3 regions of the Chelativorans sp. AA-79 genome follow, and region 1 is predicted to be linked to each of the others. Evidence: predicted binding sites of a transcription regulator. Region 1 holds the regulator's gene; each other region holds the start of a gene.

Region 1 (2,265 bases):
ACCAACCCGGAAGACAAGCGGACCCAGGATTACATCACAGGCCGGTTCGGCTGATCCGGCGCAGTTTGCAAAAGGAACGGACTCATGGGCCAGCATACCGTCGCCTCTTTCGACGAGGATCTGGAGCACCTCGACCGCCTCATCCGTGAGATGGGCGACCTTTCGGCGGCCATGACGCAGGCTGCAACCAGGTCGCTGCTCTATTCAGACAATGCGCTCGCGCAGCGCGTGATCTCCGACGACGTCGTCATGGACGCAAAGCAGCGCGAACTCGATGAGCGCGCGATCACGCTCATCGCCAAGCGCCAGCCCATGGCGCAGGACCTGCGGGCGGTTGTCGGTGCGATCCGCATGGCGGCCGACCTCGAGCGGATCGGCGATCTCGCCAAGAACATCGCCAAGCGCGTCGGTGCGGTGGGCGGCGGCGCTCCCCGCGGCCTGACGCAGCCGATCGAGACCATGTCCAACATGGTGCTGGAACAAGTGAACCTGGTGGTGGACCGCTATGTCACGCGCCAGCCCGAAGCGCTGACCAAGCTGCGCGACGAGGACGAGAAGATCGATATCCAGTACACGTCGGTGTTCCGGCAGCTCCTCACCTATATGATGGAGGATCCGCGCAACATCACCGCCTGCACGCATCTCCTGTTCTGCGCAAAGAACCTCGAGCGCATCGGCGACCATGTGACCAACATCGCGGAGAACGCCTATTATGTGCTCACAGGCCTGCAACTCCCCGTGCAACGGCCGAAGCAGGACGAAACGCAGGTGACGGCCGGGTAGCTGGAGGCTGTTGAATGATCGCACCGAAAGTCATGGTGGTCGAGGATGACGAACCGCTCTGTGTGCTGCTGCGCTACAATCTCGAGGCGGAAGGCTACCAGGTCGAGGTGATCACGCGCGGCGACGAGGCGGAAGTGCGGCTGCAGGAGAACGTCCCGGACCTGCTCGTGCTCGACTGGATGGTGCCTGCCGTCTCGGGGATCGAGCTGTGCCGCCGGCTCAGGATGCGTCCGGAGACGGAGCGGCTCCCGATCATCATGCTGACCGCGCGCGGGGAGGAGAGCGACCGTGTCCGCGGGCTTTCCACCGGCGCGGACGACTATCTGGTGAAGCCCTTCTCGACGCCCGAATTCATCGCGCGGGTGCGTGCGCTTCTCCGGCGCGCCAAGCCCGAAGTGCTTTCCACGGTGCTGAAGGTCGGCGATATCGTGCTCGACCGTGAATCCCATCGCGTCTATCGGCGCAAGAGCGAGATCCGCCTCGGGCCGACGGAATTCCGCCTGCTCGAGTTCATGATGCAGCATCCCGGCCGCGTCTTCTCCCGCAGCCAGCTCCTCGACAATGTCTGGGGCGAGACGATCTACATCGACGAGCGGACGGTGGACGTTCATGTCGGGCGGCTGCGCAAGGCGGTGAACCAGGGGCGGATGCCCGATGTCATCCGCACCATCCGCGGCGCGGGCTACGCCATTCGCGAAAACTGAGGAGAGGCCCGTTCGGGCTGCTCTTTCCCCCAGCCCGCCGCTGATGTGCGAAGGCCCGGCGCGAACATGTCGCGGTCGAGGCCCGTCAGTGCGCTCATCGCCGCGCCGTGCAGGATAAGCGGCACCGCATTGGGCAATGTTTCGAAGGCAACGGCTTCGGCGTGCTGGCCCCCTGCGGTCTCGGCCAGCGCACGGCGGATCTCAGGCTCGAGAATGTCGAAGGCCGCCGTACCCTGGCCCACCATCGCCACCGGTGCCGGGTCGATTAGGGCAAAGAGATTGCCGAGGCCGAAGCCGATCGCCCGCCCCGCCTCGCGGAAGGCGTCCCGCGCCTGTCCCTCTTCTTGCCGCGCTTGCCCCGCAAGCCTCTGCATTTCCCCCGCCTCGATATCGGCCACCGGCTTCTCGTCCCTGCTCTTCCCGGAGGCGCGGCGCCAGATGGCGTAGTTGCCGGCATAGGCTTCGATGCAGCCCCGGCGCCCGCAACGGCATAGTGCACCCCCAGGTTCATGCACCATGTGGCCGAATTCGCCCGCCGAGGAGCGTGTGCCGCTGAACATCTTCCCGTCCAGCATCAGGCCCATGCCGATGCCGTGGGAAAGGAGAATGGTGATGAAGTTGTCGCCGTAGCGCTCGGGATTGAGCCACCGCAGCGCCACGGCAATCATGTTGCAGTCGTTCTGCACCGTCACCGGCACGTTGAACGCTTCTTCGAGTTTGGGGCCGATCGGCAGATCGCTGAGCGGCGTGATCGGCGACCACAGGAGCTCGCGTCCGG
Region 2 (2,265 bases), 1.4 Mb from region 1:
GTGCAGGGCTATCTGCTCGGCCGGCCGAAGCTCGCCGGCTCCATCTTCGACCTCAATCCTCTCCACATCGAGGGGTTGTTCGCCTCCGGCGAAAGGGTGGTTCCACTGTTTGCCGCGCGTTCCCGCGCGAACTGACGGGGCTCTGCTCAATCCCGCTGATCGATCCAGCAAAACTATTCATTCGTGCAGGGCGGAACGCCGCGCTATCCAAACAGCGAAAAGGGAGCGCGCGATGAAACTCTACGGAATGACGGACAGCGGGAACTGCTACAAGCCGAGGCTTCTGTTCGCGAAGCTCGGCATTCCCTTCGAGCACGTGGAGACAAGCTCGCGTGACGGCACCACCCGCAAGCCCGATTTCCTCGCCATGAACCCCAACGGGAAGGTGCCGCTGCTGGAACTCGACGACGGAAGGTTCATCTGGGAATCCAACGCGATCCTGCTCTATCTCGCCGAGGGCACGCGTTTCCTGCCCGACGATCCCTACGAGCGGGCGCTCGTCCATCAGTGGCTCTTTTTCGAGCAGTACAGCCACGAGCCCTATGTCGCGGTCCGGCGGGCGCTCAGCAGATATCCGGAGCGGGCCGCGCAGGCGACGCCCGAGAGGATGGCTGCGGCACTCGAAGGCGGCAATCGCGCTCTGGGGGTGATGGAGCGGCAGCTATCGCAAACGCCGTTCCTGACAGGGGAGGGCCTCACCGTCGCCGACATCGCGCTCTACGCCTATACGCACGACGCGCAGATCGGCGGTTTCGACCTTCCGCGGTTTCCCGCGGTCTCGGCCTGGCTTGCGCGTGTCGCTCAGGATTCGGGCCACGTGCCGATGGATTCCGCGGGCTGAATCCGGCAGTGCCGGCCCGTTTCCAGGCGGCCGGCCAAGCTCCACAGCCCTCTCCGGCGCTGTCATCCAGACGTTATAGAACGCCTTCAAAAGGGGCTCCTCCATCGAGTCGATGGCAATAAGGGAGATCCCAATGAATCGCATGTTCCTTCTGGCGGCCTCCGCCGCCATCTTCGCGCTGCCGGTGAACGCCGAGGCCCAGACCAGGATCGAGTGGTGGCACGCCATGGGCGGCGAGCTTGGCGCCAAGCTCGAGGAGATCGTCGCCGGCTACAACAAGTCGCAGAGCGGATACGAGGTGGTGCCGGTCTACAAAGGCAACTATGCCGAGACCATGACCTCCGCCATCGCGGCGTTCCGCGCGGGCCAGCAGCCGCACATCGTGCAGGTCTACGAAGTGGGCACGGGCACCATGATGTCCGCCAGGGGCGCCGTCTATCCCGTCTACCAGCTCATGAAGGATGCGGGCGCGGATTTCGATCCGAGCGCCTATCTGCCCGCGGTCGCCGGCTATTACACCGACACCGACGGCAATATGCTGTCAATGCCCTTCAATTCCTCCACGCCGATCTTCTACTACAACAAGGACGCCTTCCAGAAGGCCGGGCTCGACCCGGAACAGGCGCCCAAGACCTGGGCGGAGGTGGAGGAGTTCTCCAAGAAGATCATGGAATCCGGCGCGGCGCCCTGCGGCTTCACGACGGGGTGGATTTCCTGGATCCAGCTTGAGAACCTCTCGGCCTGGCACAACCAGCCGATCGGCACGCTGGAAAACGGTTTCGGCGGGCTTGACGCGGAATTCACGCTCAACGGCCCGGTGCAGGTCAAGCATTGGGAGAACCTGAAGCGCTGGCAGGACGAGGGCATCTTCCAGTACGCCGGCCCGGAAGGCGGCAGCGACGCCCCGCCGAAGTTCTTCGCCCAGGAATGCGCCATGTATATGAACTCGTCGGCCGGGCGTGCGGCGGTGATCGCCAACGCCAAGGATTTCGAGGTCGGCTACGGCATGCTGCCTTACTATGACGATGTCGAGGGTGCGCCGCAGAACTCGATCATCGGCGGCGCCACCCTGTGGGTCCTGCAGGGCAAGCCGCAGGAAGAGTACAAGGGCGTGGCGGACTTCTTCAATTATCTGTCCTCCGCGGAAGTCCAGGCCGATTGGCATCAGTTCACGGGCTATCTGCCGATCACCAAGGCGGCCTACGAACTCGGCCAAAGCCAGGGCTATTACGAGAAGAATCCCGGTTCGGACGTCGCCATCAAGCAGATCACGCTTCATGAACCGACCCCGAATTCGAAGGGCCTGCGCTTCGGCAACTACGTACAGGTCCGTAACATCATCGACGAGGAGTTCGAGGCGCTTCTTGCGGGCAGGAAGACGGCCCAGGAGGCGCTCGACGCGCTCGTGGAACGCGGCAACGCGC
Region 3 (2,265 bases), 170 kb from region 1:
AGGGGTTTGTCAGCAATCTGAGGCGGCAAAGCCGCCCTTTTCTTTTGCCGCTTGTCCTGCCATGAAAGTGCAACCAGGCCGCAAAGAGCTTCTGACCGTGATCACCATCCGCGCCTCGCAGACCGCCGACCTTCCCGCCATCACCGCAATCTATGCCCATGCCGTCGAGACCGGCACGGCAAGCTACGAGCTCGAGCCGCCGAGCCTGGAGGAGATGACATCCCGGATGAAGGCGCTCAATTCCAGGCGCTATCCTTATCTCGTTGCCGAAGAGGAAGGCCGCGTGCTGGGCTACGCCTATGCGGGGCCGTTCCGGCCACGCCGGGCCTACCGCTTCCTGGTCGAGGATTCTATCTATATAGCGCCGGATGCACAAGGACAGGGTGTCGGCCGTCTGCTGCTGACCGCGCTCATCGACGCATGCAGGGAACTCGGCTTCCGTCAGATCGCCGCGGTGATCGGCGACGGCTCGCCGCAGAGCGCTTCGGTGAGGCTGCACGCCGCACTCGGCTTCCGCCATGCCGGCGTGCTGGAAGGCAGTGGCTACAAGCACGGCCGCTGGCTGGACACGGTGTTCATGCAGCTTTCGCTCAATGGCGGCAATGCCCTGTCGCCGGACCCGGAATCACTGCCCGAAAGACTGTTCCAGCGGGGGATCTGATCGGGCTCAGGTTCCCACCAGGCGCAATTTCTTGTCGAAGACGGCCAGCACGCGGGGAAGCTCGTGCCCACGCTTCAGGATCGCGCCCGTGACGGCCACGACGCTGTAGGCGCCCTGCTTCCGCGCGAGGCTCGGATCCTTGACGATGCGGAAAAGCGGAACCTCGCTCGCCCGGCGATAGACGGAGAAGACTGCCCTGTCGTCGAGGTGGTCTATGGCATAATCGCGCCATTCGCCTGCCGCCACCATGCGACCGTAGACACGCAGGATCTGGTCGAGTTCCCGACGGTCAAAGGTGATCGGAAGCTTCGTCCGCGCCCGGCGGGCCTCGCCGAGCGGGATGAGATTCCCGGAATCGTCCCTACCCTCCGAGCCGCTTCCCAGATCGGTCATGCTGCATGCACCCTCATGACGGTATCGTGACAGGAAAGGTGGCGCGGGCCGCCCGGAAATGCAACCCCCGGAGCCCATTCGCAATCAAACCGCTCTCACGGAAAAGATACCCGCCGTCGAATTTGGTGATCGCCTGCCTTATTATTGCCGTTTTCTTTCCCCGCTTGCGCCTGATTTTGCACCGACCATAAGGATGTTGCCTGAGACGGTTCGATCCGGAGCAGTCCTGTACCCCAAGCCCCCCCGCCCACAGGGCTGATCTTGGATCGAACCAACTCCGGGCCGAAGGCCAAACGAAAGGCAACGATCTCCTGAGATCAGCGCCGGTACAGGCAATCGCCGTGCCGGCGTTTTTTTGTCTCCAGGATGCCAGGACGGTCAGACCACGGAGGGGATATCCGCTGCTCCCAGAACCGGGCCGGGGTTCCCTTTTCCGTCGACGGACTGGACGAGCACCGCGCAGCCGCCACCCTTGCTGCTGATCTCCGTCTTGGGAAATTCGAGCCGGACGGCTTTGCCGTGCCAGACGCCGATCGTCTGATAGCTCCTGACCACATTGCAGTAATCGATGGTCTTTCCCCTGTTTTCGCCGGCTCTGATCTCGACCGATTTGTGAGGACGGTAGGCGGCGAGGATGATATGGGCGCCTGTGGCTTGGGCGGGACCCTTGCCGATGTCGATCACGACGTTCTGGCTCGTCGCCGAAAGCGTCACGTCCGCAGAGAAGGTGTGTGCGCCGGAGGCGGCCGCCTCCAATGCATCCAGCACCGCACTGCGGTCCGTCCCGGTCACGTCGAGCCTCCCGTTGATCACGATCTGCGGTGTATAGACGGAGGTGCCGAGCACTTCTCCATAGCCATGCTGCCTCTCGGTGTTTTCCGGCGTGGCGAGGTCGTCCTTCCAGCCGAGATAGTCCCAGTAGTCTACATGGTAGGCGAGGGCTACGAGATCGCTGCGGTCCGCAAGCTCCGAAAAGAGAGCATCCGCCCGCGGGCAACTGCTGCAGCCTTGGCTGGTGAACAGCTCCACCACCGCGATGGGCCTGTCTGCCGCCCTGGAAGCCCGGAAACATGAAGGCAGCGCCACCGCCACAAGGCCCATCTTCAAAATGGTTCTGCGAGCGGTGAGACTCCGCATGTCCTCTTCCTCGTCACGGCCTCAAAGGTTATCGGGCCGCCTTTTGCTGCATTGTTTAATGGTAGCGGCGAATG

Evidence for each region. Region 1 encodes PhoB, which activates phosphate uptake and scavenging genes when phosphate is short. Its sites were predicted from a motif close to TGTCATNNANCTGTCAT; they were not measured.
Region 2: ugpB (sn-glycerol-3-phosphate ABC transporter substrate-binding protein UgpB) is a predicted target of PhoB. The motif match lies at 902-918, and genes of this name have one in related genera.
Region 3: PVE73_RS02505 (DUF2794 domain-containing protein) is a predicted target of PhoB. The motif match lies at 1,070-1,086, and genes of this name have one in related genera.

Annotation. Positions count from the first base shown of each region.
Region 1 covers NZ_CP120361.1:675,789-678,053, forward strand. Annotated here, with positions in the region: gene pstB (phosphate ABC transporter ATP-binding protein PstB) at 1-54, shown strand, start outside; gene phoU (phosphate signaling complex protein PhoU) at 85-783, shown strand; gene phoB (phosphate regulon transcriptional regulator PhoB) at 801-1,487, shown strand; gene PVE73_RS03430 (ROK family protein) at 1,466-2,265, opposite strand, start outside.
Region 2 covers NZ_CP120361.1:2,032,732-2,034,996, forward strand. Annotated here, with positions in the region: gene PVE73_RS09820 (EAL domain-containing protein) at 1-135, shown strand, start outside; gene PVE73_RS09825 (glutathione S-transferase family protein) at 233-841, shown strand; gene ugpB (sn-glycerol-3-phosphate ABC transporter substrate-binding protein UgpB) at 975-2,265, shown strand, end outside.
Region 3 covers NZ_CP120361.1:506,284-508,548, forward strand. Annotated here, with positions in the region: gene PVE73_RS02500 (GNAT family N-acetyltransferase) at 92-661, shown strand; gene PVE73_RS02505 (DUF2794 domain-containing protein) at 668-1,054, opposite strand; gene PVE73_RS02510 (DUF1223 domain-containing protein) at 1,433-2,191, opposite strand.